DNA from 4 places in the Geobacillus sp. Sah69 genome. Region 1 is predicted to be linked to each of the others. Evidence: riboswitches for the same ligand, from Rfam matches in the RefSeq annotation. Region 1 holds a riboswitch; each other region holds the start of a gene.
The links. Region 1 has a riboswitch for S-adenosylmethionine ahead of mtnK (S-methyl-5-thioribose kinase). Riboswitches for the same ligand answer to the same signal wherever they lie in the genome.
Positions count from the first base shown of each region.

Region 2: linked by a shared signal. The riboswitch ahead of metK (methionine adenosyltransferase) and the one ahead of mtnK (S-methyl-5-thioribose kinase) in region 1 are both predicted to bind S-adenosylmethionine.
Region 3: linked by a shared signal. The riboswitch ahead of AP057_RS12665 (methionine ABC transporter ATP-binding protein) and the one ahead of mtnK (S-methyl-5-thioribose kinase) in region 1 are both predicted to bind S-adenosylmethionine.
Region 4: linked by a shared signal. The riboswitch ahead of AP057_RS13420 (methionine biosynthesis PLP-dependent protein) and the one ahead of mtnK (S-methyl-5-thioribose kinase) in region 1 are both predicted to bind S-adenosylmethionine.

Region 1 is NZ_LLKS01000019.1:296,005-303,307, forward strand. It holds gene AP057_RS03340 (ABC transporter permease) at 1-635, opposite strand, end outside; gene AP057_RS03345 (sugar ABC transporter ATP-binding protein) at 577-2,127, opposite strand; gene AP057_RS03350 (sugar ABC transporter substrate-binding protein) at 2,124-3,287, opposite strand; gene mtnA (S-methyl-5-thioribose-1-phosphate isomerase) at 3,274-4,341, opposite strand; gene mtnK (S-methyl-5-thioribose kinase) at 4,411-5,598, opposite strand; SAM riboswitch class I at 5,684-5,852, opposite strand; gene AP057_RS03365 (carbon-nitrogen family hydrolase) at 5,946-6,761, opposite strand; gene AP057_RS03370 (pyridoxal phosphate-dependent aminotransferase) at 6,858-7,303, shown strand, end outside.
Region 2 is NZ_LLKS01000056.1:57,201-64,503, forward strand. It holds gene AP057_RS13345 (gamma carbonic anhydrase family protein) at 1-461, shown strand, start outside; gene metK (methionine adenosyltransferase) at 484-1,695, opposite strand; SAM riboswitch class I at 1,825-1,939, opposite strand; gene pckA (phosphoenolpyruvate carboxykinase (ATP)) at 2,159-3,745, shown strand; gene AP057_RS13360 (Rpn family recombination-promoting nuclease/putative transposase) at 3,870-4,772, opposite strand; gene AP057_RS13365 (DUF2584 domain-containing protein) at 5,053-5,295, opposite strand; gene AP057_RS13370 (S9 family peptidase) at 5,388-6,176, opposite strand; gene AP057_RS16590 (ABC transporter substrate-binding protein) at 6,469-6,858, shown strand; gene AP057_RS13380 (hypothetical protein) at 6,950-7,303, opposite strand, start outside.
Region 3 is NZ_LLKS01000054.1:12,526-19,828, reverse strand. It holds gene sufD (Fe-S cluster assembly protein SufD) at 1-1,064, opposite strand, end outside; gene sufC (Fe-S cluster assembly ATPase SufC) at 1,082-1,861, opposite strand; partial or broken gene AP057_RS12685 (carboxymuconolactone decarboxylase family protein) at 2,093-2,489, opposite strand; gene AP057_RS12680 (hypothetical protein) at 2,561-2,746, shown strand; gene AP057_RS12675 (MetQ/NlpA family ABC transporter substrate-binding protein) at 2,851-3,702, opposite strand; gene AP057_RS12670 (methionine ABC transporter permease) at 3,718-4,386, opposite strand; gene AP057_RS12665 (methionine ABC transporter ATP-binding protein) at 4,376-5,404, opposite strand; SAM riboswitch class I at 5,493-5,602, opposite strand; gene AP057_RS12660 (ISLre2-like element ISGsp3 family transposase) at 5,835-7,202, opposite strand.
Region 4 is NZ_LLKS01000057.1:3,663-10,965, forward strand. It holds gene metC (cystathionine beta-lyase) at 1-762, opposite strand, end outside; gene AP057_RS13420 (methionine biosynthesis PLP-dependent protein) at 766-1,869, opposite strand; SAM riboswitch class I at 2,069-2,179, opposite strand; gene AP057_RS13425 (esterase family protein) at 2,372-3,100, shown strand; gene AP057_RS13430 (YjcG family protein) at 3,139-3,663, shown strand; gene AP057_RS13435 (GNAT family N-acetyltransferase) at 3,660-4,094, shown strand; gene AP057_RS13440 (stage VI sporulation protein F) at 4,212-4,469, opposite strand; gene AP057_RS16615 (YjcZ family sporulation protein) at 4,596-4,724, opposite strand; gene AP057_RS13445 (hypothetical protein) at 4,801-5,037, opposite strand; gene AP057_RS13450 (thioredoxin family protein) at 5,166-5,486, shown strand; gene AP057_RS17595 (hypothetical protein) at 5,626-5,796, opposite strand; gene AP057_RS13455 (DUF421 domain-containing protein) at 5,817-6,677, opposite strand; gene AP057_RS13460 (DUF1657 domain-containing protein) at 6,690-6,896, opposite strand; gene spoVAE (stage V sporulation protein AE) at 6,909-7,265, opposite strand; gene spoVAD (stage V sporulation protein AD) at 7,267-7,303, opposite strand, start outside.

The sequences.
Region 1 (7,303 bases):
CGGCCAGGTTTGGTGTATGTTAAAAACAAGTGGGCGGCCATGACGACAACGAGCATGAGCAAGACCGAAAACGGCACGCCAAACAGCTCCCCTTGGCCGATAAATAAAAAGGAAGGAATAAATTTGCCCGGCGCCGTGCCGCCATCAGGCAGCGGCATGTCGTTATAAATCGAAAATCCTTTTGTATACGTAAGCTGCACGCCGTTGATCGCGTACATCGTCGCCAACGTGGCGAGCAAATCGGGCAGTTTGAATTTGACGATCAACAACGAATTAAGCAACCCGACGGCGACGCCGAGCAACAGCGGCACGAGCAAGGTGACGAAAATTTCTTGGCGATGCAAGACAAGCGCCGCCGCACTGGCAATCGTCGCCAAGCTCACTGTCGAACCGACCGACAAATCGAGGCCGTCGACGATGAGCGAAAATGTAATGCCAATGGCCACCAAGGTGACGATGGAAATGGAACGCAAAATGTCGCTGAAGTTTTCATAGGTAAAAAACCGGTCTTGTGTCAGGCCAAAATAGGCGATTACAGCCAAAATGGCAAGCAGTGTGCCATGTTTATACAAAAATTCAAGAATGAACGGCGCCGCTTTTTTCGACGGCGCTGTGGAAACGGCTGGCTGGCTCATCGATCTCACCTCCGCTGCAATAGTACACAAGCTGTTCATAGGTTAGTTCTGCGGCCGGCAGGCGGGTGAGCAGCCGGCCGTCAGCCATGATGTAGATGGTGTCGCACACCTCAAGAAGCTCGTGAAATTCACTCGAAAAATATAGTACTGTTTTTCCTTCATCGGCGAGAGCACGGATGATGGAAAACACCTCTTGTTTGGCGTGGACATCGATTCCTTTCGTAGGCTCGTCGAATAGAAAAACACGCGCGTTTGTGTTCAGCCATTTGCCGATGACGACTTTCTGCTGGTTGCCGCCGCTTAAGTGGCGGACAGCGGTCGAAGGCAACGGCGGATGGATGCCGAGCGAGCGGACAAGTTCGTCGGCGGCGTCCGTTTCCTTCCTTCGGCTGATCCATTGCCAGCGCGACAGCCGGGAAAGGAGGCGGACGGTGATGTTGGTTTTCACTGACTCGGGCAAGAACAGCCCTTGTTTGCGCCGTTCTTCCGGGATGAGGCAAAGGCCGGCGTCGATGGCTTCATAAGGCGATGAGAACACATAGCGTCTGCCATCAATTTCCCACTCGCCGGATGTGTTCCGGTGGGCGATGAGGCTTTCGGCAAGCTCCGTCTTGCCGGCGCCGACCAAGCCGGCGATGCCGACGATTTCGCCGCGGTGGGCGTATAGGTCGACTGTTGTCCCGGTTTTGTCGATCAAAATTCCGAGGGCGGCAAACGCGATGTCGCTTCCATGCGCGCGCGTTTGTTTCATGGCGGCGGCTCGCCTTGTTCCGGTCATATGAAGGACGATGTCTTCAAGCGGCAAACCGCGGGCGGAACCATGGTAGACGACGCGGCCGTCGCGCAAAATCGTCAACCGGTCGGCGATTTCCTGCACTTCTTTCAGTTTATGAGAGATGTAAATAAAGCCGACGCCTTGCTGTTTCAGTTCCGTGATGATGGCAAACAGCCGCTTCGTTTCGGCTTCGCTCAAGGCGGCGGTCGGTTCGTCCAAAATGATGTAGCGCGCATTCGATGACAACACTTTGGCGAGCACGATCAGCTGTTTTTCATGGAGCGAGCAGTCGCGCACGAGCTTTGCCGGCGAAATGGCAAGGCCGACGCGGCGAAGCAGAGCAGCGGCCCGTTCTTTTTCCCGGCGCAGCGAGCGGATCGGCTGTTTCTTCACATCAGCGAGCTCATCAGCCGCCAAGTTTTCGTAAACGGGCAATCCTGGGAAAAGCGCCGTGTCGACCTCTTGGACGACGAAGCCGATGCCGGCTCGTTTCGCGTCAAGCGGCGACGAAAAGGTGCAGTTGACGCCATCGATCGTGATCGTGCCGGCGTCGGGAGGAATGGCGCCGGCCAAAATGTTCATGAGCGTGCTTTTGCCGGCGCCGTTCATGCCCAAAAGGGCGTGGACTTCGCCTGGACGGACGGAAAAGTCCACGCCGTCAAGCACGCGCACCGCGCCAAACGATTTTTCAATGCCTCGCATTGACAGCCTGTTCATTTTTTGTTCACCTGAGCTTCCAACGTTTTCATCCATGGCGAGATGGCGACGTTCGATTGCCCCCAGCCCGGGATGTATTGCGAAAGCTCGTTCATCGATACTTGCTTATCGGGCAAGTCGGTCCGTTTTACTAAATGCGGCTCGAGCGAGTAAATGTTCGGCGTTTTCTCGCCAGCGATTTTTTGATAGGCGAACCGCACCTGAACGCGGCCGACTTCCGCCGGATCCGTCGCTGTTGTCGCCACCCACGGACTGTTCGGTTTTTGGATCATTTGCAAGTCTTCGTCACTCAAATCGATGCTGTATACTTTGATTTCCGTACGCCCGGCTTGCTCGATGGCGCGCGTCGCTCCTTTGGCGAACTCGTCCCAAGTTGCGAAGACGGCGTCAATGTCGCCTTTGTTCGGATATTTTTTCAAAATGGCCTCCATTTGCGTTTGCGTGTCCAAAGCCGTGTTGGCGCTCGCCGTACCGAACTTGGCGACTTCTTTTATGTTCGGATAGCGTTTTTTGAACGCCTCATAAATGACGTGGCGCCGCTCCATTGGAGTAAAACCGCCGACCCAAATCGTGACGATGTTGCCCTCTCCATTTAAATCTTCGGCGAGTGTTTTTAACGTTTTCCAGGCGAGGCTGTAGTCGTCTTGGTCGATGACGGTGACGCCGGGAATGTTCAAATCGTTGTCAAAGGCGACGACCGGGATGCCTTTTTCAACCGCTTTTTTCACCGGGCCTTCGAGTGCATCAGCGCGGCCGTGATCAAGCAGAATGGCATCAACGTTTTGCGTGATGGCCGTTTCTACGTATGAGGCCATTTTCGTCAAGTCGTTGTCGGCGTTGTAAATTTGCACTTCGCCGCCGAACTTTTGCACTTGTTCTTTGACGCCGGCGATGTATTGCGACGAGAACGTGCCGATGGACATTTGCATAATGGCGGCGATCTTCACCGGTTTTTTCAGCTTCTCCGGGATGGCCGCCTGTTCGCTGCTCGATGCGGTTTGGCTGTTGGATGAGACGGTGTCGCCTTGGATGGCCGTTTGCTTCGTTTCGTTGGCCGGCTTAGAGCTCACGGCGTCTTGCTCGTTCGTGCAGCCGGCCAAGACGGAGAACACGGCAAAGAAAAGAAGAGAAAGGAACGATAAGGCCTTAAATCGTTTCATGCTGCTCCTCCTTTGCAAATAACGCTGGCAGTGCCGCGCTGTAGCTGCCGCGGACGATGCCTTTTTCGGTAATGATCGCGGTAATCAGTTCGTTTGGCGTCACGTCAAACGCCGGGTTATACACGTTGACGCCTTCCGGGGCGACGCGCACGCCGGCCAGATGGGTCACTTCATCCGGATGGCGCTCTTCAATCGGGATGTCTGCCCCTGTCTTTGTCGCCAAATCGATGGTGGACAACGGTGCGGCGACGTAAAACGGAATGCCAAACGATTTGGCGAGCAAGGCGAGGCCGAACGTGCCGATTTTGTTCGCCGTATCGCCGTTTTGTGCGATCCGGTCGGCTCCGACGATAATGGCGCGAATCCCTTTCGCTTTGATCGTTTGCGCCGCCATGTTGTCCGTAATAAGCGTGACGTCGACGCCTGCTTGCATCAGCTCCCAGGCGGTCAGACGCGCTCCTTGCAAAACGGGGCGCGTCTCAAGGGCGTACACGGATAACTCGATCCCTTTCTCTTTCGCCAAATAAAACGGGGCGAGCGCCGTGCCGTAGCGGGCGGTGGCGATCGAGCCGGCGTTGCAAATCGTCATCACCCGCTCGCCTGGGCGAAAAAGCGATAACGCATGTTCGCCGATGCGGCGGCAGACATCTTCGTCCTCGATTTGGATGCGTATTGCCTCGTGAATAAGCACCGTTTTCGCTTCGTTGACTGAGGCGGCGTCTTTGGCGGCGGCAGTGAGCCGGTCAAGCGCCCAAACCAAATTGACGGCCGTCGGGCGGGCGCTTGCCAAATAATCGCGGTCTTGCTTTAGGCGGCTATGGAACTCGTGGACCGTTTCCGCTTTATAATGCGAGGCGGCGAGCGCCAGACCATAAGCGGCGGTGATGCCGATCGCCGGCGCTCCGCGCACTTTCAGCGAGGCGATCGCATCGTACACGTCTTCAAGCGTATGCAGGTCGATATATTCTGTTGCCAATGGCAATTTTTGTTGGTTTAAAATCGTGATATGCGTCTCGCGCCACTCGACAGAGCGCGGGATGGCAAAGGTGTCCATCGTCGTCTTCCTTTCTTTTCACATTTTCCGTTGATCCGGGCCGGCACTGGGCCGGTCGTCGCCGTGTTACTATTCGGTTTCTGCAAACACTCGGCGGAAGCCGTCCGTTCCGGTCAGCTCGTTGCGCTCGACAATTAGGCGGCGGCCGAGGCGGAGCGCGTGTCGTTTGGCGGCAAGGCGGGCTTCTTTCTGCTCGATGCCGTCAAGGTCGGCCACATGGGCGAGGCCGATCGTCCGGCGGATGACTTCGCAGCCGGCAAAGCCGACAGCATCGATGAACGCATGCCGGAGCACTTCGTCAAGCAAGCCCGGTGTTGCGGCGTACGTCTCGATGCTTTTGGTGCGCCAAAGCTCCGAGAATATGGACGCAAAGACGTCCCAGGTCCGGTCGATGTGATCAAAGAGCGGTTGGCGCTCAACGTCAGGGCGGGACAACGCATTTAACAGCAAGTTGGCGAAAAACTGTCCAAGGTCAAAGCCGATCGGGCCGTAAAAAGCGAATTCCGGGTCGATTACTTTCGTTTCGTCGGTGCTTGCGAAAATGCTGCCGGTATGCAAATCGCCATGCAGAAGCACATCGGCTTCGGTTAAAAACTTGCGCTTCAACTTCGCCGCTTCCAAACGGAGGCGGTCGTCATTCCAAAGCGTTTCGACGTCCGGCCGCAGCTCGTCTTCGAAGTTGTTCGTGTCATGGTCGAAAAATGGATCGGTGAAGACGAGATCTTCGGTGATTTTGCACAGCTCCGGATTGACGAAGCTTTGCGCCAATTTCTTTTTCTCTTGCTGGTTCATGCCGAAATCGGATGTGTAAAACGCTGTTTTGGCGATAAATTCGCCGATATGCCGGGACAAAAGCGGAAATGTTTTCCCTTCGATCAACCCTTTGCGGGCGATTTGCAGACGGGACAAGTCTTCCATCACGGTAATGGCAAGCGATTCGTCAGAATAGTAGACGTTCGGCACGTATTGCGGTACATAGCTGGCAAACGTGCGCAACGCGTTGCTTTCAATAACCGCGCGCTTTAACGTGAGCGGCCAGCTTTCGCCGACGACTTTCGCGTACGGGAGCGCCTGTTTGATGATGACGCCTTGCTTCGTTTCCTGATCGACGATATGAAAGACTAAGTTTAAGTTTCCGTCGCCGATTTCGCGGCACACAAGCGGCGCCCCGTCTCGGAATAGGCCGAGGCGGACGGCGAGGGCGGTCGCTTTTTGTTCGGTGAGCGGTTCGTAAACAGTGGATTGGACAATCGTCATTTTCACGTTCCCCCTTTAGGTTTTGGCAAATGAAAAAGCCTCTTTCGCATACGGAAAGAGGCTTGAAGATGCATCGTCTTCGCGCCTCTTATCTTTCAGAAAGACATCGGTCTTTCTGTTGGACTTAGCACCGTGCCCTGCGGAAGCGGTTCGCTTCCGGCGCCGCCTTTGGCGTGCGCCCTATCTCACGATAGCATTACGGTCGGTTGCTGGGCTTCATTGGGCCAATTCCCTCAGCCAACTCTTGATAAGAGTACCGATCTAGCTATTAAGTTTTTGCAATTTTCACGATGTTAACAATCGTTTGGTTGCTTGATTCGAATGATACAGGTTGGGCTGGCGGATTGTCAATACGTTTTGAAAAATTTTTTTGCCGCCTCTTCATAATCGTGCGGCCGGCGGTCGGCAAACACCGGGATGCGTGCGCGGACGTCCGCAACGAGCGAGGGATTGATGTCGGCCGAGAGAATGCCCGGCTTCTCGTCCGCCTCGGCGATAATTTCGCCCCATGGGTCGATGATGAGCGAATGGCCGGCGAAGACGTTGTTCGGGTCGCGTCCGGCCCGGTTGCAAGCGACGACATAGCATTGGTTTTCAATCGCCCGCGCCATCAAGAGCGTCCGCCAATGGTGAAGGCGGGGAAGCGGCCATTCGGCGACGACAAACAGCACTTCCGCTCCGGCCAACGCATGGGCGCGAATCCACTCCGGAAATCGGATGTCATAGCAAATGACCCCAGCGCACGGCAGCCCGTCAAGCGAGAACAAGCCTGGCTCGTTTCCCGGCTGCAAATACAAATGTTCATCCATCAATTGGAACAGGTGAAGCTTGCTGTATTCGCCGACGATTTGGCCATGGCGGTTGGCCACGATCATCGTGTTTGTCACGCCGGCGGCTGTTTTTTTGGCGACCGAACCGGCGACGAAATGGACGCCGTACGTTTGCGCCAATCGGGAAGCGAGCGCCTTCGCCCGTTCGGCGCCTTCGTCGGCAATTTCATCCAGGCGCGTCAAATCGTAGCCGGTCGTCCATAACTCTGGCAGCACGATGATGTCAGCGCCGTCTTTGGCAGCGGATTCCACGGCCTGTTCGGCTTGCTGTTCGTTTTTTGCTGGATCGCCAAATGCAATGTCAAGCTGCAGGCAGGCGATGCGGATCGTCATGAGCGTTCACCTCGGAAAAAATTTTCTTTACATTTTGCTTTTAACGATATATGATGTTGCACTAGAATTTCAAGAATGTTTGAGAAGGTGTGGACGATGACGATCGAATTTCCCTTTTCCGAACTGCTTGAACAGCTGCCGAAGCAGTTTTTCGCCTCGCTCGTGGCGAAAGTCGGTGCGAAGATCAAGGCGGGTTATGATGTGATCAACTTAGGGCAGGGCAATCCGGATCAGCCGACGCCAAAGCATATCGTCGAGGCGATGCAGCGGGCGGCGGCCAATCCGAAATACCATAAATATTCGCCGTTTCAAGGCTACTCGTTTTTGAAAAAAGCCGTAGCGGCGTTTTACGCGCGCGAGTACGGGGTGACGATCGACCCGGCCCGCGAGGTCGCCATCTTGTTCGGCGGCAAAGCCGGGCTTGTCGAGCTGCCGCTTTGCCTCGTCAACCCGGGCGATGTCGTGCTCGTCCCGGACCCGGGTTATCCGGACTATTGGTCGGGAATCGCGCTCGCCCGCGCGCGGATGGAAATGATGCCGCT
Region 2 (7,303 bases), on a different contig from region 1:
TCGGCGAAGAGACAAGCATTTGGTTCAATACCGTCATTCGCGGCGATGTGGCACCAACGGTGATTGGCAACCGGGTCAATATTCAAGATAACTCAATTTTGCATCAAAGTCCAAACAATCCGCTTATCATTGAGGACGGGGTGACGGTCGGCCATCAAGTCATTTTGCACAGCGCCATCGTTCGCAAAAACGCGCTCATCGGCATGGGCTCAATCATTTTGGACCGCGCGGAAATCGGGGAAGGCGCGTTTATCGGCGCCGGCAGTTTAGTGCCGCCGGGCAAAAAAATTCCACCCAACACGCTCGCCCTCGGCCGGCCGGCGAAAGTCGTCCGCGAACTGACGGAAGACGATATCCGCGAAATGGAGCGCATCCGCCGCGAATATGTCGAGAAAGGGCAGTATTACAAAGCGCTGCAGCAACAGCGGACATCGTGCGCCGACAAAAAAGAGCTACCGTGATCAGGCAGCTCTTTTTCTTTCATCACTTGTCCGCCAGCGCCAGCGCTTGTTCTCTCAGCGTCGTCGCTTTATCAGTGCGCTCCCACGGCAAGTCGATGTCCGTACGCCCAAAATGGCCGTAAGCAGCCGTCTGTTTGTAAATCGGGCGGCGCAGGTCAAGCATTTTGATGATGCCCGCCGGGCGGAGATCGAAGTTGCTGCGCACGACCTCAATCAAAATATCTTCCGACACTTTGCCGGTGCCGAATGTATCAATGGAAATCGATACCGGACGGGCGACGCCGATCGCGTAGGCGAGCTGCACTTCGCATTTGTCGGCCAGTCCTGCCGCGACGATGTTTTTCGCGACATAGCGGGCCGCATACGCTGCCGAGCGGTCGACTTTCGTCGGATCTTTGCCCGAGAACGCGCCACCGCCGTGGCGGGCGTAGCCGCCGTACGTATCGACGATGATTTTGCGCCCCGTCAACCCAGCATCCCCTTGCGGACCGCCGATGACAAACCGTCCTGTCGGGTTGATGAAATAGTTCGTGTTCTCATCAAGCAGCTCCGCGGGCACGACCGGCTTGATGACCTGCTCTTTAATGTCGCGCTCGATTTGCTCTTGCGTAATTTCCGGATGGTGCTGCGCGGAAACGACGATCGTATCGACGCGCACCGGTTTGCCGTTTTCATCGTATTCGATCGTCACTTGCGTTTTCCCGTCCGGCCGCAAGTACGGCAAGACGTCCGTTTTGCGCACTTCCGCCAATCGGCGCGCCAAGCGGTGCGCAAGCGAAATCGGCAGTGGCATCAATTCTTCCGTCTCATTGCAGGCGAACCCAAACATCAATCCTTGGTCGCCGGCGCCGATCGCTTCAATTTCCTCATCAGTCATCTGACCTTCGCGCGCCTCGAGCGCCCGGTCCACCCCCATCGCAATGTCCGGCGATTGTTCGTCAATCGACGTCAGCACCGCGCACGTATCAGCGTCAAATCCGTATTTGGCGCGCGTGTAGCCGATCTCCCGGATCGTATCGCGGACGATGCGCGGAATGTCCACGTATGTTGATGTCGTGATTTCCCCGCTCACGAGCACCAGCCCGGTCGTGACGCTCGTTTCGCAGGCGACGCGGGCGGTCGGATCTTTTTCCAAAATGGCATCCAAAATGGCGTCAGAAATTTGGTCGCAAATTTTATCCGGATGTCCTTCCGTCACAGACTCTGAAGTAAACAAGCGGCGTTTGGCTGACATTCGGTTTGTTTCCTCCTCTTGGCATAATGTGGCGACACGGAACTCATTTCCCTTTTTCCCTTCGCAATATAAAAAACCTTTCCTGTAACGGCTGAGGAAAGGTCATGGCAATCGTATTGCTTCCTTTCACTCTTATCGTTCAAGGACTGCGCCTTGCCACAGGTTAGCACCATTTCACACATGTCCAGTTGTGACGGTTGCTGGGCTTCATCGGGCCTGTCCCTCCACCGGCTCGGGATAAGAGTATCCGTTCAATGACTTATCTTATCGCAACGGAATCGGCAAAGTCAACTATCAAAATTCATTTTTTATCATTTCCAGCCGAGAAAATTATTTCCTCAAGGAAATCGACACATTGGGCAAAAATAAAGTTTGAAAAACCCACGCAATTAGTATGGGCTATTAATAAAAATGTGTTATACTATTTTCAAGAGTGATTACAAAAAGAAGGCAGGTTTTGAACATGGGGATCGCAAACATGACGAATAAGCTTGATTTATTGCTACAAAAACCGTACGTACATCACCAATTGTCCGTCGCCGAGCTCGTCGAGAAAGTCCTGCAACGGAACGAAGGACGGCTGACCCACACCGGAGCCGTCGCGGTGACAACCGGCAAGTACACGGGGCGGTCGCCGAAAGACAAATACATCGTCGAAGAACCGTCCACGAAGCAAACGATCGACTGGGGAACGGTCAACCAGCCGATGTCTCCGGAAACGTTTGAGAAACTGTACGACAAAGTGCTCGATTATTTAATGAAACAAGATGAACTGTTCGTCTTTAAAGGCTTTGCCGGCGCCGATCCGAAATACCGGCTGCCGATTCAAGTCGTCAACGAATTCGCCTGGCACAACTTGTTCGTCCATCAGCTGTTCATCCGCCCGAGCGCCGAGGAGCTCGCCGCGCACGAGCCGCAATTCACCGTCATTTGCGCGCCGAACTTTAAAGCCGACCCGAAGGTGGACGGGACGCGCTCGGAAGCGTTCATCATCATCTCGTTTGAACGGCGCACCGTGTTGATCGGCGGCACCGAGTATGCCGGCGAAATGAAAAAATCGATTTTCTCGGTCATGAACTATGTGCTGCCGGAACAAGGCATCCTGCCGATGCACTGCTCGGCCAACGTCGGGCAGGAAGGCGACGTCGCCCTCTTTTTCGGCTTGTCGGGAACGGGAAAAACGACGCTCTCGACCGACCCGAACCGCCGCTTGATCGGCGATGACGAACACGGTTGGTCAAGCCGCGGCATTTTCAACATCGAAGGCGGCTGCTATGCGAAATGCATCAAGCTATCGCGCGAGAAAGAGCCGCAAATTTTTGACGCCATCGGCTTCGGCGCGGTGCTCGAAAACGTCGTTCTCGATGACGCGACGCGGGTGCCGAATTACGACGACGGCACGCTGACGGAAAACACACGCGCCGCCTACCCGCTTCAGGCGATCCAAAACATCATCGACCCGAGCGTCGCCGGCCATCCGTCCACGATCGTGTTTTTGACAGCCGATGCGTTCGGCGTCCTGCCGCCGATCAGCAAGCTGACGCGCGAACAGGCGATGTACCATTTCTTAAGCGGCTACACAAGCAAGCTCGCCGGCACCGAACGCGGCGTCACCGAACCGGAAGCAACGTTCTCAACGTGCTTCGGCGCACCGTTTTTGCCGCGCCCGGCCGTTGAGTACGCGGAAATGCTCGGGCAAAAAATCGCCGAACACAACGTCCGCGTCTTTTTGGTCAACACCGGCTGGACAGGGGGGCCGTACGGCGTCGGAAGCCGCATGAAGCTCGCCTACACCCGGGCGATGGTGCAAGCCGCCGTCAAAGGGGAGCTCGACAACGTCGAAACGGTCAAAGATCCGATTTTCGGCCTCGCCATCCCGACCCGCGTCCCGGGCGTGCCGGATGACGTCCTGCAGCCGCAAAACACATGGGCCGACAAACAAGCATACGAACAAAAAGCAAAAGAGCTAGCGCAAAAATTCCGCGCCAACTTCCAAAAATTCGCCCACATCGATCCGTCCATCGAAAAACTCGGCGGACCGCTCGTGTAACAAGAACCCAGCCGGACAGGGAGCCGTTCCCTGTCCGGCTGTTTTTTCGAACGCATAAAATGATTGTCGTCGATCCCCCGGGATTTTTGTACGATTGGAGGTCGACGACAATGCGAAGGCGGGTTTACTTCTTCAGCTGTTCAATCTTTTCCGCCGGCAGCCCGGTCAGCTCGTGGATCGTGTCGACATCGTACCCTTTCGCCAACATTTTCTTCGCGATGTCGATTTTCCCTTCCTCAATCCCTTTTTGGCGCCCTTGCTTCATCCCTTGTTTGACTCCTTGTTGAATTCCCTTTTCCATTCCCCGCTGTTCGTACGAGACGATGAGCTCCATCACTTGCTTCGCTTCCTTCGTTTCCATTTGGCTCACCTCGTTTCGCAGTTTGGCTTCCTCCTCTTCGGACAACCGCAAATACGTTTCAAAAAAACCGAACAACAGCCGCTGTTTCGCCTCATCGAGCTCAAGGCGGACGAGCATGCGCAAAAATTCTTTTTTCACTTCGACCTTTTCTTCTTCATTATACCCCATTTTGCTTAACAAGGCAGCGGCGACGGGATTGTCATGGCGGATGTACGCGCGCCACGGCAGTTTGCGCAGCTCCACCGTCAGAAAGCGGAAGTCGAGAACGGTCAAAAACGGAAACTGGACGACCAATGAGGAAGGTTCATCGTGGTGTTCATCATAGCTGAAGATGGCGATCGGAAGAATGCGGCGGCGGTATTTTTGAAACAAGCGGCTGAAGTAGAGGAACATTCGCTCGGGGAAGGTCCGCTGTGCGTAGCTTTGGTGTTCGACATGGACGATGATGAGCCCTTCCTCCCCCTTCATCTTCGTTTCGACCAACAAGTCGACGCGATGCTTCTCTCCGGCCGTCACGTCGGTAAACAGTTCTTCTGTGAGGAAAGAAAGGTGGCGAACGTCGATGTGCTCGTACACGTTGGGAAAGAAAAGAAGCAAAAACTCTTCGAAAAACGTCGACAGCAGCTCTTTGAACAACCGGTCGTGATCGATTCGCGGTTTGGCCACGTTTCCCCTCCTTGCGGCATCGAATTCATCGTATGATATTCGCTCTCCGCGGCCAAACTCCTTCTCCTCCCCCCTACTTTTTTTATGGTATGATCAAACGTCGCACAGGAAATCCTCAAGCAAAGGCTATTTTTATGCTTGTCTGAACCGGCCTGACGCCACAAGTTAACTATAGACGGAAAAAACTTGAGCCAAGAGCGCAAACCGTTCTTCCGTTTGCGCTCCTGTCCGATGAACCCGTTCAGCTCTCATTCAGCCGCTTCATGGTGTGCAGCCTCGTTCAATTCGTCGAATACAGGCTGACGAGCTCATACGTCACCGTCGTCCGACTGTCTTCCCATTCGAGCTTTCTCACGACCGCGACGCCGCTCGCTTCGCTTTGCACCGTCCGGCGCACTTCAAGCGGCACGTCAAGCGGATACAAGCGGTAGCCTTCTTTTTTCAACACAAACACATTTCCTTGAACGCGCTGTTCCTTTCCTTTTGTCACAATGACCGTCTGCAGCTCCATCGGCATGCCCATATGATTCCAACCTCCTTGGCACCCCATCGATTCGTTGGCGGCCGCGCCGCCACCCGAGCGGCGCACGCAGCCGCCCCTCTAGTTGTATCGTATCACATCGTCGGCTGTTGTTTCATCCATTCCGTGAGCCTTTGCACCGTCTCGCGATTGGCTTGCGGCGGAAAATAGTGGGTGAACTCAGGGAAGTACCAAGCCGTGACCGGTTTGCCGAGCTGCTTCAGCCGCCGTTCCAGCCGCCAGGCGTGCTCAATCGAGACGTTCTCATCGCGCTCGCCGTGGATGATGAGCACCGGGGCCTTGAGCCGTTCCAGATGATAGAGCGGCGTGCGGTGCCGGTAGCGCTCCGGGCATTTGTTCGGCGTCCCGCCGATGACGCGCTTCATCATCCGCCGCAAGTCAGGCCGCTCCCAATACGTAAGCTCCATATCCGCCACCCCTCCCCAGACCGCCACCGAACAGACCCCCTCGGCCATTAGGGAGGCATGGAGCGCCATCGCCCCGCCGCGCGAGAAGCCAAACACGTGCACGCGCCCGGGATGGACGAGCGGATGGCGGCGAAGGAGATGAAACCCAGCGAGCGCGTCATAACGGTCTTCACCGGCAAAATCTTCGTTTCCTTCTCCGCCCCCATTGCCGCGATAGAGCGGAGCGAAGACGACAAACCCGTGCGAAGCGAATTGGACAAGGCGCGGCACCCGCACTTGCCCGACGTTTTTGATGCCGCCGCGCAAATACAAAAACCCGTCATAAACGCCTTTTCGCTTCGGCGCCGCTAAAAATCCTTTCACCTTCAGCCCTTGGGACATATAGGTGACAAAGAACACATCGATTCCCGGATGCGGCGACGGAAACCGGTATTGGTCGATGATGTCCCCGTCCATACGCCTGCCTCCTTCCTACGCGAAAACAGATGATGCGAACCACCCGTCATCATCCCCCAACGCCTTCTTTCATTAGGGCAAGTGGGGCTGTCCAACTGCCTCGCCGCTCTTGCATGCCGTCCCTTGGCCGAGCGTCAGCTTGAAAAAGCCCTCGAGCGCGAGGAGCGTCCCGACCGCCGCCCGTTCTCGTTCGACCGCCCATTTTTTCTAGACATTCACACATTTTGGCTGCGTGCATACGATAAGGTGAAACCACGGTTTACCGCATGCGAACCAAGGGGGGTTAACGAACATGAAAAAATGGGCCGTATGGTTATGCTCGCTTCTGCTGCTTTTGCCGCTTTCCGCCTGCACGAATGACGGGGGCCAAAGCGAAAAGCCGCTCCAAAAAGTGCGGCTCGCCGAAGTGACGCACTCGATTTTTTACGCACCACAGTACGTCGCCCTGGCAAAAGGCTTCTTTAAAGAAGAGGGGCTGGATGTCGAACTGACGACGACATGGGGCGGCGACAAAACGATGACGACGCTGCTTTCCGGCGGCGCGGACATCGCCCTTGTCGGCTCGGAAACGTCGATTTACGTCTACAGCCAAGGAACGGACGACCCGGTCATCAACTTTGCCCATGTGAACTTAACTTTTAAACAGGTTTATAACGTCTTGATTGTTCCTTCTCAACGATAATACTCTAACCATAAACGAAAAACAATAAGGCGGATCACTCCGCCTTCTTTTTTTATGATGGACAAAAAAGGCCTACTCAAAGCGAGTAGGCTCATTCTTTCAATAAAGCTGGATGCACAAAATATTGTGGAGCAACGTTTTCGAAGTTTTTGTAAGAAAAGTTCTTCCAGTTGATTTTGTCAGCTGTCGCACGATCTAGCCCAACCTTTAAAACAGTATCAACCGATTCATTTCCGTACTGATCGACAAGAGTAAGGTTCCACATTAAAACAGCTTCGCTGATCTCTTTATGTTTAAACATTTCTTGAAACAGGTCTTTACTATCCATTAAGATTCCATCTCTTGTCATATTAGTCGTTAAATTTTCATTAGCATACAACTTTGCGATAATGATTTTATCTGTCTTATCAGGTGTTCCTAAATTGTCATTGACTTGCAGTTCGAT
Region 3 (7,303 bases), on a different contig from region 1:
TCGCTCAACATCAAGACGCGCGACTCCTGCTCGGCGTTTGATTTTGACGCACCGTGCTCAATTTTCCCGATGCCGTTGAAAATCGAGGTCGCGCTGTCGCGGACGACGCCGTGTTTTAAAATGTGGCCTTCTGTATGCTTTCCGTAATGAATGACGCTCGTCGTAAAGTTTTGCACTTGCTCGCCGCGGCTGACCGCGACCGTTTTCGTATCGCCGAACGAGCCGTCGCCGACAAGGCGGGTGATGTTCTCGGAGACCGTATTGCCGTCATTCATCAGCCCGAGCGCCCATTCGATCCGTCCATCGCGCCCGGCGATGCCGCGCCGATTGACATACGTCGTGGTGCCTTTGGCCAAATGGTCGACAGCGGCGAAAAAGACGCTTGCGTTCGCTTGAGCAAACACCTCGGCGACCACATTAACGACCGCGTTTCCTTCGCGGCTTGTTGATATATAATTTTCGACAAACACGACGCGGCTGTTGTCTTCCGCCACGACGATGACATGGTTAAACAAGGCGATGTCGTCTTCGTCTTGAATATAGACCGCCTGAAGCGGCGTTTCAATCTCCACATTTTTCGGGACATAGACAAACACACCGCCGTTGAGCAGCGCCGCATGGAGCGCGGCAAGGCGGTGCTCATCCGGCTTGACCGCCGTCATCAAATAGTTTTTCAGCAAGTCGCCATGCTCGCGCGCTGCGGTGAAGATGTCGGTGAAAATGACGCCCTTCTCCTTCAACTCATCGGACAGCGACACATACGCCGGCGTATGGTTGCGCTGCACGTACAAATTTTTCGTTCCTTCGCCGGCTTGCATGAGCGCCTTGACCGCTTCAGGCAAGTCATCGAGGCCGGCATATGGCGCACTGTCAACGGCATGGCGTGAGAAGCCAGTGAAGTTCCAATTGTCGATTTTCGTTTTCTCCGGTTTCGGAAGCGGCAGCCGCTCCGCCAACCGAAGCGCCTCAAGGCGCCGCTCGGTCAGCCAGCCCGGTTCGCCGCGTCCGCTTGAGAACGTGCGGATGTAGGTTTCATCGAATGGGATTTTCGTTTCTGTCGCCATAGTCCTCCTCCTAACGCTTACGCTTCTTGTCCGACCGTTTCGTCTTCGATGCCGAGTTCTTTTTTGATCCAGTCGTACCCTTCCGCCTCAAGCCGCTGCGCCAGCTCCGGACCGCCGGACTTGACGATGCGCCCTTGCATCATGACATGCACATAATCCGGGGTGATGTAGTTGAGCAGCCGCTGGTAGTGGGTGATGATCAAACAGCCGAACTCGCTGCTGCGCATTTCGTTGACACCTTTGGCGACGATTTTGAGCGCGTCGATATCGAGGCCGGAGTCGATCTCGTCTAAAATGGCGATTTTCGGCTCAAGCATCATCAGCTGCAAAATTTCATTTCGCTTTTTCTCCCCGCCCGAGAATCCTTCGTTCAAGTAACGGTGCGCCATATCCGGGTTCATTTCGAGAAACGCCATTTTTTCATCGAGCTTGCGGATGAATTTCATGAGCGAAATTTCGTTGCCTTCGCCAAGCCGGGCGTTGATCGCCGCGCGCAAAAAGTCGGCGTTCGTCACTCCACTGATTTCGCTTGGGTATTGCATCGCCAAAAACAGGCCGGCGCGCGCCCGTTCGTCGACTTCCATCTCAAGGACATCCTGGCCGTCGAGCGTCACCGATCCTTCTGTCACTTCATATTTTGGATGGCCCATAATGGCCGATGCCAGCGTCGACTTCCCCGTTCCGTTCGGACCCATGATGGCGTGGATTTCCCCGCCTTTGACTTCCAAGTCCACTCCTTTTAAAATTTCTTTTCCCTCCACGGCGACGTGGAGATTGCGAATCGTCAATACCGCCATGCAGCATACCTCCAATTCTCAATTGAAAGTCAATTCACTCGCTTGTCTTCTAGCGATCGTTCATTCTCATTTTATTCTCATTATCATTTTATAACAAATGAAAACTACGTGCAACTTTCCCGCTCTGTTTTCACTGTGACCGTGTGAAAAAACAGCGCCTTTTACTATTTTACACGAAAACCGCAAGCTTGTACGAGTTTTTGCAAAAAAAGACCCCGTTTTTTCCGGAGTCTAGTGAGCCGCCCGCAGCTCGCGGAGGCATTCTTGCACAAGCGTCACCGCTTGGCTCATCGCCGCCCCGCCGCCAAACGCGGCCGCCACCGCGCATACTTCCAAAATTTCCTGTTCCGACGCTCCTTCATCAAGGCAGCCTTTCGCATGGTAAATCGTGCAATACTCATCTTGCGTCGCCAAGCTGATGCCAAGGGCGATCAATTGTTTTTCTTTTTTCGACAGCGCTCCCTCGGCAAAGCACGCTTCCGTAAACGCGTTAAACCGCTCGGCTACGTTCGGAAGTTTTTTGGGTGAACGCCCCTATCCCTTCTTTGTAGCGGTGAAGGGAGGATTCGACCGATGCATAAACGAATGGTATTGAAAGGGTGTGGAAACACCACCGTTTCGCCAACATCGACGGAATGTCATGATGAAAACGAATGGTTCTGTTCCACTTCCATCATCATAGGAAAGGGGAGAATACCATTGATTCGTTGGGTTGTCTTTGCCTTAACCGCCGCTTTCGCTTCGTTTCTGGCATGGATCATCATCGGCAGCATTCTCGGTGAACACGGGGACGTCATCTTCAGTTTAACGACAGTGGTCGCCCTGCAAAACTGCGTCATCATCGTCATGCTCGCCGCCGTACTGGCGCGTTTGAACAACCGATGAAGCGCGGGAAACAGACCGGCCGCGGCGTCTCTCCATCCAAAACGGTTTTGAACTTTCGGGCGGCTCTTTTTTGTGCAAAAAATAACGGAAGCGATTCGCTTCCGTTATTGATTGTTTGTCGCCGCTGGAATGACGGCGCCGTGGTATTTTTCTTTGATGAAATCTTGAATTTCTTTCGATTGCAGCACTTCGACAAGCGTTTTGATTTCTTTTCGGTTTTCATCGCCTTTGCGCACCGCCACAATGTTCACATACGGATTGTTTTTCGGCGACTCCACGGCGATCGGGTCTTTCGCCGGGTCCAAACCGGCGTCAAGCGCATAGTTGGCGTTGATCAAAACCGCATCGCCTTCGCCGTTTTTGTAAATTTGCGGCAGAAGTCCAGCATCGACGTCCGCTTTAAATTTCAAATGTTTCGGGTTTTCGACGATGTCGTTGACCGTCGCTTTCGTTTTATCGATGCCCGGTTTCAGCTTAATGAGCCCCTTTTCTTGCAGCATCGACAAAATGCGGCCATGGTCGGCGACCGAGTTGCTCATGATGATCGTCGCGCCGTCCGGCAGTTCTTCAATGCTTTTGTATTTTTTCGAGTATAAGCCGATCGGCTCGATATGAATGCCGCCGGCGTTGACGAAATCATAGCCGTACTCTTTCTTTTGCGATTCCAAATACGGAATGTGTTGGAAATAGTTGGCGTCGATTTGCTTCTCAGCCAGCGCTTTGTTCGGCAAGATGTAATCTTGGAACGTAATGATCTCCAAGTCGATGCCTTTTTCTTTCAAAATCGGTTTCGCTTTTTCCAAAATTTCCGCATGCGGCACGTTCGACGCACCGACTTTCAACTTCACCAATTTGCCGTCTTTGCCGCCTTCCGCGCTGTCGTTATTGTTGCCGCCGCATGCCGCCAAAGCGAGCACGAGAATGGCGGCGAGCAACACACCCAACCATTTCTTCATCAGTTGTTTCCCCCTTTATCGTTTATCGATTTTCGAAGTGACAAAGTCACCGATCAGCTGAATGATAAATACAATGACCAACACCAATACGGTTGCGACAAATGTCACATCGTTATGGTTGCGCTGGAACCCTTCCAAATACGCCAAGTTCCCAAGCCCGCCGGCGCCGATGGCTCCAGCCATCGCTGTATAGCTGACGAGCGACACCGCCGTCACCGTAATGCCGGAGACAAGCGCCGGCAATGACTCCGGCAGCAGCACTTTCCAAATGATCGTCCACGTTGAGGCGCCCATCGCTTGGGCTGCTTCGATGACGCCTTTATCAATTTCGCGAAGGGCAATCTCCACCATGCGGGCGTAAAACGGCGCGGCCCCAATGACCAAAGCCGGCAGCGCCGCATTGGCGCCAAGCATCGTCCCGACGAGCCAGGTGGTAAACGGAATGAGCAAAATGATCAAAATAATAAACGGAATGGAGCGGAAAATGTTCACAAACGCCGCAATCACGGTATTGACAAACCGGTTTTCCCATAGGTTGCCCTTCGCTGTCAAAAATAGAAGCAAGCCAAGAACGATTCCGAGAACGAAAGTGGCCGCCACCGCCACTCCCGTCATATACAGCGTCTCGACCGTCGCCGCCCACATTGTCTCCCATTGGACGTTCGGCAGGAGGTTAGCGAGCATCGTGAATCACCTCCACCGCCACCTGCTGGCGTTGAATGTAGTCAAGCGCCCGGTCAATTTCATCCGCCGCCCCATTGATGTGCACAAACAGCACCCCATAAGCGCCTTGATGGGTTTGCGAAATTTTCCCTTGCAAAATATTCATATCGACGGCAAATTGCCGCACGACCTGGCTGATGAGCGGCTGGCCGGCCGCCGCGCCGACAAACGTCAGCTGCGCGATCAGCCCGTTCGGGTATTGGCCAAACAAATGGGAAATCGCCTCTTCCGTCTCCTCCGGCTCGACGAGCTGCTTGACGAACCGCTTCGTGATCGGCTGCTGCGGGTTGCGGAACACGTGCAACACGTCGCCTTGCTCAACGATTTTGCCGTTTTCCATCACGGCGACGCGGTCGCAAATTTTGCGGATGACGTGCATTTCATGGGTGATCAGCACGATCGTCAGCCCGAGCCGCTTGTTGATGTCAACGAGCAAGTCCAAAATCGCATCGGTCGTCTGCGGGTCCAACGCCGATGTCGCCTCGTCGCAAAGCAGCACTTTCGGGTTGTTGGCGAGCGCCCGGGCAATGCCGACACGCTGCTTTTGCCCGCCGCTCAACTGCGACGGATACGCCTCTTCCCGCCCCGTGAGCCCGACGAGCTCGATCAATTCATCGACCCGTTTTTGCCGCTCCGCTTTCGGAACACCCGCAATCTCGAGCGGAAACGCAATGTTTTCCCGCACTGTGCGCGACCAAAGCAAGTTGAAATGTTGGAAAATCATCCCGATCTCTTGACGCGCCTTGCGCAGCTCCCGCCCTTTGATGCGCCCCATGTCGCGGCCGGCGACGACCACCCGGCCGCCCGTCGGCTTCTCGAGCCCATTGAGCAAGCGGATGAGCGTACTTTTCCCCGCGCCGCTGTAGCCGATAATGCCGAAAATTTCCCCTTCGCGAATCTCAAGCGACACATTGTCGACGGCCGTGACCGAGCCGTTAGCCGCTTGATAGATCTTTGTCACATGTTCGAGTGTAATCATCGTTTCACCTTCCTCCCCAAGGCGGCGGAGCGCAAAAAGAAAACCTTTCTGCCCGCAGAGAACAGAAAGGTATTGTGCACCATTCCGTCTCTTATCTCTCAAAGCAGGCCGCTTTGTGTGAATTGGCACCTTTTCAGCGCACGCGCTGACGGTTGCCGGGCTTCATTGGGCACATCCCTCCACCTCTCTTGATAAGAGCGCAACAATCGCCTATTCGATTGACTACAACTGTGATTGTATCACCTTGTGTCGAACATTGTCAATAAAAATTTCACCCAAGAGTCAGTCAAGACTTTGTGGAGAACATTTTTTCGGTTCACTACGGGTGTTGTCAATCACTAGTTAGCGAACCATTTTCAGGAATTCATATCGTAAGCGCTTTCGGACTCTCATCCCTCATCTTGAGGCGATGATACGATATTCCATTTTTTTACACCCAACCACCATCCCGGAGCGCCGACAACGCTTGATGGATCGGCGTCCCGGATGACCGCTGCAGACACGGTAGATTCTGACGCACCACATCTGCCCATAACCGTCCGGCCTTCCGTTTGGCCTGTTCGATCCGCTTGGACTTTGTTGAGGCCGAGGCCGCCGTTCGGGTCTCTTCTTCCTCCACCAACTGCCCATTTCTCCGCCAAATCCCGTCGATTCGGGCCGCCATCGCCCTCAGAAACGCCCGAAGCCCTTGGTCTTTCCAGCTGCGGCGGGATTTCACCCGATGCGCAAACCGGCTCATCACGCTCTCGGCGTGGCCCATCGGACGCATGCCGGTCGTCTCCACCCCTTGCTCCGACAGCCACTCCCGATAGTCCCGGATGCATCCCGGCATCGACTCGATCCGRCGGATCATGGCAGCCATCTGCTTCTCTTTCGCTTCGTCCTCCAACGTGCCGACCGCGCTGTTCAGCTCCACSAGAAGYCCCTCTTCGTCTTGTTTCGCCAGCTTCTTCCGCACCTCCCGCCAACGCGGATGGCCGGACAGACACTGACGCAGCTCCCGCGCCACATGAAATCGATCCAGCTGAAAGCASGCYCGCTTYCCAAAATACTCCCGGCAGGCCGTGATCCACGACGCCGCGTCGCCGTTGATGATCAAMAGGTCCCGGCACGGRTCATAGGCATATTCGTTCATCAGCCACTCTTCGAACCGTTCCCACACGTCTCCCTCCCCTTCATGGAGGTAGTGGCGCCGGTTCACGAGCTCGAGCTGCGAACCGTTTCGTTTCCATCCYTCGTGAACCGCCAGGATTTTCTCTTCTTTCGCCCGTTTCCCTTTCCCCTGGCGGGAAATRAACAGYCCATCCGCCTCCACAAACAGCACYCGGCCGTGCCGTTGGGAAACAGGGTGGTGCAGCGAGACAGGGGCCTCCAGCACCAGTTGGCGAATCGCCTCGTGGCTTAGGACCGCATACCCCACGATCGACTCCAACGTACGGGCCGCTTTGCGGTAGGAAGAGCACTCTACGGCCAACTCGACCGCCGTTTCCTCGAGGCAAGGGCTGATCGACTGCGCTCCATCAAAGCCCAGTTCGGCATCCAGCAAGAAGGTATACGCCCCCGCCTGCCGATCATAGTAGTAGTTCCGTCGAAACGTCACTTCTCCAAACAGCGTTTGGATCGTGGTCGGCCGTTTGTCTTTCAGCTGATACCGGCGCTTGTCCCGCGCTTCCGCCAGTTGTTGATCAATCTCCTCCAAAAGGGCCGCCAACAAGACAGCGAACACCTTTTGAAGAGTTCTGACTAATTGTTCCTCCAGCTCTTTTAATAAAGGCCATTCTGTGGTAAGATGTTTCATGGACTCTCTCCCTCCTGTTTTATGGATGTTGGTCATCACCATCATAGCAGGGAGAGAGTCCTTTTTGCATGACATTTGCTTTTTTCTACCGCGCTTCGCTT
Region 4 (7,303 bases), on a different contig from region 1:
CTTCAGCCGAACGTGGAGCGTTTTTAATCCCCGCAGCACAAGCCACGCATCTTGGACGCCAAGGACGGCGCCAAACGCGTTTTGCAGTTTGTACAATTCTTTTCCCAATTCCTCGTCTTTCACGACCGCCAGCCCGGCGACGACGTCGCTATGGCCGGCTAAAAATTTCGTGGCGCTGTGAAGGACGACATCGACTCCAAGATCGAGCGGCCGCTGCAACGCCGGCGTCATGAACGTATTATCCAAGAATGTCAAACAGCCATGCGCCTTCGCCAGCTTGACGACGCCTCGAATGTCGGTCACTTTTAACAATGGATTGGACGGCGTTTCCATATAAATGACTTTCGTGTTCGGCCGGATGTTTTCCGCTACTGCGTTTAAATCGGTCATATCGACAAACGTATATTCAATGCCAAAGCGGCCGAGCACCTCCGTAATCATCCGGTACGTGCCGCCGTAGACGTCTTCGGTCACGAGGACGTGGTCGCCTCGGGACAAGAGCAAAAACGCCGTCGAAATGGCCGCCATGCCAGAAGCGAACGCAAACCCGCGCGTTCCGCCTTCTAACGCCGCGATCGTTTCCTCGAGCGCCTCGCGCGTCGGGTTGCCGGAGCGGCTGTAGTCGTATTTGCCGAATGAATCGAAATCGAACTGATGGAACGTGGAGGCGTGCTGGATCGACACGCTCACCGCTCCCGTGTGGCGATCGACTTTCCATTCATTATGGAGCAGTTTCGTTGAAAACGACCATTCCCGTTCCATCGCTTACACCTCTTTCATGTGTTTGAACGCTTGCGCCAAGTCGGCGATTAAATCATCCGCATGCTCGATGCCGACCGAGAAGCGGAGCAGTCGGTTGCAAATACCGTTTTGGATGCGGATTTCTTCCGGAATGTCGGCGTGCGTCTGCGTCGCCGGGTACGTGATGAAGCTTTCGACTCCGCCTAAGCTTTCCGCGAATGTAATGAGGCGCAAGCTTTTTAAAAACCCGTTCACCCACTTTTCATCGGCAATCCGGAACGACAGCATCCCGCCTCTCCCTGGATACAGCACATCAGTGACATCTTCATGTTCGCGCAAAAAGGCGCTCACTCGCTTCGCATTTTCTTCATGCTGGCGCATCCTTAACGCCAACGTTTTCATCCCGCGAATCAACAGCCATGAATCAAACGGCGACAACACCGCGCCGATGGCGTTCTGATACTCGGTCAGGCGTTGACAGAGCTCCTCGCCCTTGGCGACGACAAGGCCAGCCAACACGTCGTTATGGCCGCCTAAATATTTCGTGGCGCTGTGGATGACAATATCGGCGCCTTGTTCGATCGGGCGTTGAATCACCGGTGTATAAAACGTGTTGTCAACAATCAACAAAAGCCCATGCCGTTTGGCGAGCTTGGCGACCGCCGAAATATCCGCCTCCTGCATCAATGGGTTCGTCGGCGTTTCCAAAAAGATGGCTTTCGTTTTTTCCGTGATTTTTTCTTCCACAGCATCAAGATCGGCAAAATCGACGTAATGAAAGCCGAGACCGTACTTGCGCCAGCCGCGCTCAAACAGGCGGTACGTCCCGCCGTAAAGGTCGGCCGATACGAGAAACTCGTCTCCGCTCTCAAACAAGGCGAGCACTGTCTGAATGGCGGCCATGCCGGAGCTGAACGCATAGCCTTGGTCGCCGCCTTCCAGTCTCGCGATCGCTTCTTCGACGATTTTGCGCGTCGGGTTGCCGGTGCGGATATAGTCAAACCCGGTCGACTCCCCGATGCCGGCATGACGGTAGGCGGTGGAAAAATAAACTGGCGGGTTGACCGTCCCCGTCACCGTTTCGCTCCGGTTGCCAATTTGCGCTAACAACGTTTCTAGTTTCTCCACCTCATCTCTCTCCTTCTGTTGAAAATTCCATCATGGATCAACGGCCAACCACTTAACGCCCAACGAAGCGCCGCTGTTGGTCAAGCAGCAGCCGAGGGCCTTGATCCTCGACGCCTCTCGGTTGAGGGAGCGGCCGCTTGAGTAAATAAAAAAAGTCTTCTAAGAAGAAGACTTTTCCATACGAACATGGTCATGCTTCTTCTTATCTGCCGAATTGAATGCTCAATTCGCTGGATTTAGCACCTGGCCGTCGGGCGGCTGGTTGCTGAAGCTTCATTGGGCCAGTTCCCTCCGCTTCTCTTGATAAGAACCGCTGCGTATTTAATTTTGTTAATTGTTAATTTATTAAAAAATGTAACGCATTCCGGCCATTTTTGCAAGTCATTTTTTTGCCGGCGCCAATGTTCGGCAAGTTCACGAAAAATTCGAGCCCTTCGTTAACATCTTTTTGCCTAAATATGTTACAATAACAAGTGAACTTGCGCTTTCATGGAGGATGATCATGGCGACAGCAACAGGAACGATGCGCGATTATACGCTTTACAGCAGGGAGCTGCAAGAAGAAATCGGGTTGCTTGTCTACTTGCCAAGCAATTTTTCTCCGTTGCATAAATATTCTTTATTAATCGCGCAAGACGGCAAGGATTATTTTATGTACGGAAAAATCAAAAGCGTGATCGAGACGCTCATGGACGAAGGAACGATCGACCGAACGATCGTTGTCGGCATCCCGTACCGGAACGTCAGCGACCGCTACGAGAAATACCACCCAGCCGGTCGAAAAAACGAAGCCTATATCCGCTTTTTGGCCCATGAGCTCGCGCCGTTTTTGGATCGCGAGCTGCCGACGTATCAAATGGGCAAAGGACGAGCGCTGATTGGCGATTCGCTGGGAGGAACCGTGTCGCTTCTAGCCGGTCTGTTGTATCCGCATACATTTGGAAAAATCGCCATGCAGTCTCCTTACATTGACGACTCGGTGCTCGAACGCATCCGCGCGTTCCGCGCCCCGTCGCTTCTTTCCCTTTACCATTCCATCGGCGCAGAAGAAACGGCGGTCAAAACGACGGACGGCCATGTACGCGATTTTATCACCCCGAACCGGGCCGCACGGGACTTATTGATCGAAAAGCGGTTTTCCTACACGTACCATGAATTTGCCGGCGGGCATGCATGGACGTATTGGCAGCCGGATGTGCCCCGGGCGGTATCGGCCATTTTGTCGCTGTAAATAACGGCAAACGAACCATCTGAAGGAGGGAAAGCGGAATGAAGTACGTCATTGTCATTTTTCCGCCAAAGCGGATTCAAGACTTCGCCAACTCGTACCGGAAGCGGTACGACAGCCATTACGCCCTCATCCCGCCGCACATTACATTAAAATACCCGTTTGAGGCGGATGAGGAGCAAATCAAAGAAATGACGAAAGAGCTGCGCCGCATCGCAGCGGAAACGGAGCCAATTCCGATCAAAGTGACGAAATTCAGCTCGTTTTACCCGACAAGCCACATCATTTATTTGAAAGTCGAGCCAAACGAAGTGCTGGAACGGTTGCACGAGCAGCTGCACAGCGGCTTGTTTGCCGGGGAGCCGGAATTCGTGTTCGTGCCGCACATTACAATTGGCCGCGATTTGCCGAATGCGGAATACGCTGACGTCTACAGCCAACTGCGGCTGCAAAACGTCCATTTTGAAGAGACGGTCGACCGGTTCCACCTTCTTTACCAGCTCGAGAACGGATCATGGACTGTCTATGAAACCTTTATCGTTGGAGGAAAGGAAACGGGAGAATGAACGTCGCCATTGGAACAACGGAAGACCGCGCGTTGTATGAAGACGCGTTGCGCGTCCGTCGGATTGTATTCATCGAAGAGCAAAACGTGCCGGAAGAAGAAGAAATCGATGCATTTGAACATGAATCGTTCCATCTCGTCCTATACGATGGCGAACAAGCAGTCGCAGCCGGCCGGTTTCGCCTGGTCGATGAAGGGGTTGGCAAAGCGGAGCGCATCTGCGTTTTGCCGGCTTACCGCGGCCGCGGCGTCGGCCGGATGGTGATGGAGGCGTTGGAGCAGCTTGCGAAAACAAAAGGGGCGAAAACGGCGAAACTGAACGCCCAGACGCACGCAGAACCGTTTTACCAAAAGCTCGGCTATACGACCGTCTCCGGCGTCTTTATGGACGCCGGCATCCCACATGTCACGATGGTGAAATCGCTCGAATGATGGCCATAGAACAGCCTCGTCTACACTGATCCAAGGCTTGGGATCATCGAACATCGTTTCGCTCTCCTGAGCCAAGCAGAGCAAAAGGGAGCTGTGCGCACGCAAGCTCCCTTTTGCTTACTTTTTGTTGTTCAACATATTGGCGATCGTGTTCAAATCAATTTGTTTGCCGTTATGGACGATCGCCTTGACGATTTGGTCCTCAAGTTCTTTTGGCACTTTCCGGTTGGCAATTTGCGCCACCCGCTTCACCACTTGGCGCACCGTTTTTTCATCGCTGAAATTGGCGTTTTGCAGCGAGTTGGCGAGCTCAAAAACGTCTTTCATATTGACACCTGTTTTCTGTTCGATGTTTTTAAAAAATTGCTGATCCATCGTTCTGCCTCCTTCTCCCTGCTATATCGTATGATGCTCCCGCCTCGGCGTGCATCAAATTAGGGAAAGAAAAATACGAGCCGCTCCGTGGCGCCGAAACGGCCCGTATCCCATTCGCTTTTTCCGTTAGGCGACAAATGCCGCGCCGACAATAATCAACAAAATGAACAACACGACAATCAGCACAAAGCCACCGCCATAGCCACCGCCATAGCCGTAGCCGTAAGGATAACCATAACCGCAGAAGCCCATCATAATGTTCACCTCCTTCTCCGTTTACTGTATCGTATTCACCGGCTTAGCGGAGCGTATGGGCGCAAAGGCCATTTTGTCATCCAAATCGGCGGAACAGCTCGGCAAATTCCCGCTCCTTCTTCGCAAACCATTGCTCGATGTAGTCCAAGTTGCCTTGTACACTTTTTAAAAATCCATTGTTCAATTTTTCGATTTCTTGCAGCTGTTTGTTAAAGTCCTTTCCCCATTGTTCAAACAGACGGATGAACGTTTCATGCCCTTCTTTGCGCGACGCAACCCAATTTTCGAGCGCTTTTTCCAACTCTTTGCTCACACTTTCCCCTCCTTTCTTACTGTTGTATGCAAAAACGACTGCCCGAGGTGAAGGCGTCCCCGTTCTTTTTTTGCCTTGCCATATGGTAAAGTAAAGATGAACGGCAACATGAAAGGGAGGGAACGAATGTGAGACAAATTGAAACAGTTGAGCAATTCGAGGCGGCCATTTCCGGCGATAAGCCAGCGATTATGAAGTTTTACACAACTTGGTGTCCAGACTGCGTGCGCCTGAACATGTTCATCGATGACATCATCCGCGATTACGGGCAGTACGACTGGTTCGAAATCGACCGAGATCAGTTTCCAGATATTAGTGATAAGTACCAAGTGCTTGGCATTCCAAGTCTTCTTGTGTTCCGAAACGGGGAAAAAATCGCCCATCTGCATAGCGCTGATGCGAAAACGCCGGAAGAAGTGCGCGCCTTTTTGCAGTCCCTGCCGGAGTAAGACGGGGCGGCATCCTTGCCTCGCCAGAGAAGAAGGGCAACAAAAAGAGGCTGTCCGAGAAGGAAGCTTTCCTTCTCGGACAGCCATGCGAATGAACAGACAGCTCCTTATGGATCGCTGATTGTGGAAACGGAAACCGTCAATATTCAGTTTCGTCGTAGTCTTTCGGCTGGCGCATCAGCTGCGGGCTGTCAAACATGAATTCAATCGAAATTTCCTCATCGGTCGTCCGCGTCCGCTCGGAGCGGTCGTTTGGTTTCAATTGGACTTGAATTTCCTCATCCGTCGTTTTTATCCGTTTGTCTTCCATCGTCTTTTACTCCTGTGTCATCAGTTTCGCAAGAGCGGTTCGACTTTTTGCACAAGCTCTGCCATTTTTGCGGCGTTTCGTTCATACAGCGCCTTCGCCTCTTCGGAATTCGTCTGCAACGCATACAGCTCCAGATCAGCCTGCATTTTTTTCATCGCGGCCAAGAGCAGCTTTTTCTCCTGCGGCTCGGCAATTTGGATCTTATCATCGTACAAATCGATCGTCAGCTGTCCGTATGAATCGACTTGGGCGTGAAACACATTTTCAATCGCCACTCCTTGTTTGTCAAGCTGTTCCTTCAGCCAGCCGCGGCTAAGCCCCATCGTAGCGAGTGGCTCATCCAAAATCATGCCGTCCATAATGACCGTTTGCGGCTCTTTTTCCCGCGGTGGGTTTGGGAACACATCTCCGACGGTGAGGGGCTGCTTTTCCCGCTTCAGCAACACGTTCAAGTCGCCGTTTGGCTCAAGCACCGCAAACTCGACGTCGGCGACGCGGAACACATCTTTTTTGCGCAGCTGTTCGAGCAGCTCGTCAACCGTATATTTCTCCCGTTTCAAGTTTTCCTCTAAAATTTTGCCGTTTTTAATAAAAACCGTGGAATTGCCCTCGACAAAATCGCGAAATTTCTTGTTGCGCAGCGAGAGACGAGCGACAGCCACTGGAAACAGCGACCAAATCAAAATGCTGGTGATGCCTTCTTGCAACGAAATTCCTAAATCGACCGACATCGTTCCAGCAATATCGCCGACGGTAATGCCGACGATGTATTCAAAAAACGACAATTTTGATAATTGCTTTTTGCCGAGAATGCGGGTGATCACAAACAACCCGATTAAAATGCAAATCGAACGAATGGCGGTTTCTAACCATATAGGCATCGATCATGCTCCTTACTTTCCGTGATATTGCGGCTCCTCGAACTCGAGCCGGCCGATCCGGTCTTTGATGTCCGCGATGATCTCCTCTGTCGCAAGCATCGCTTCATGAAACGTCCGCTGCGCCGTTTCATCCTGGGAAGTGAGCGCCAGCTGTTGCAGCCCAGCGTGAATGCCTTTTAAGCTCGCCAACGTTTGTTTCACCTGCGAAGCAACGGTCATGGAAGATCCCTCCTATCCTTTCGGGCGGAACAAGAGCGCCCCGATAAACCCAAAGACGATCGCCGCGGAGATGCCGGCGCTCGTCACTTCAAACATGCCGGTCAATACGCCGATAATGCCGTGTTTTTCCGCCTCTTGCATCGCGCCGTGAACGAGCGAGTTTCCAAAGCTCGTAATCGGAATCGTCGCCCCGGCGCCAGCAAAATCAATGAGCGGCTCATACAAACCGAATCCATCCAAAATCGCCCCGACGACGACGAGAATCGTCAACGTATGCGCAGGTGTCAGTTTAAACACATCCATCAAAATTTGCCCGATCACGCAAATCAGCCCGCCGACGACAAACGCCCAAAAAAACATGGCCAACACGCTACGCCTCACCTCCGTACTCGATCGCCACCGCATGG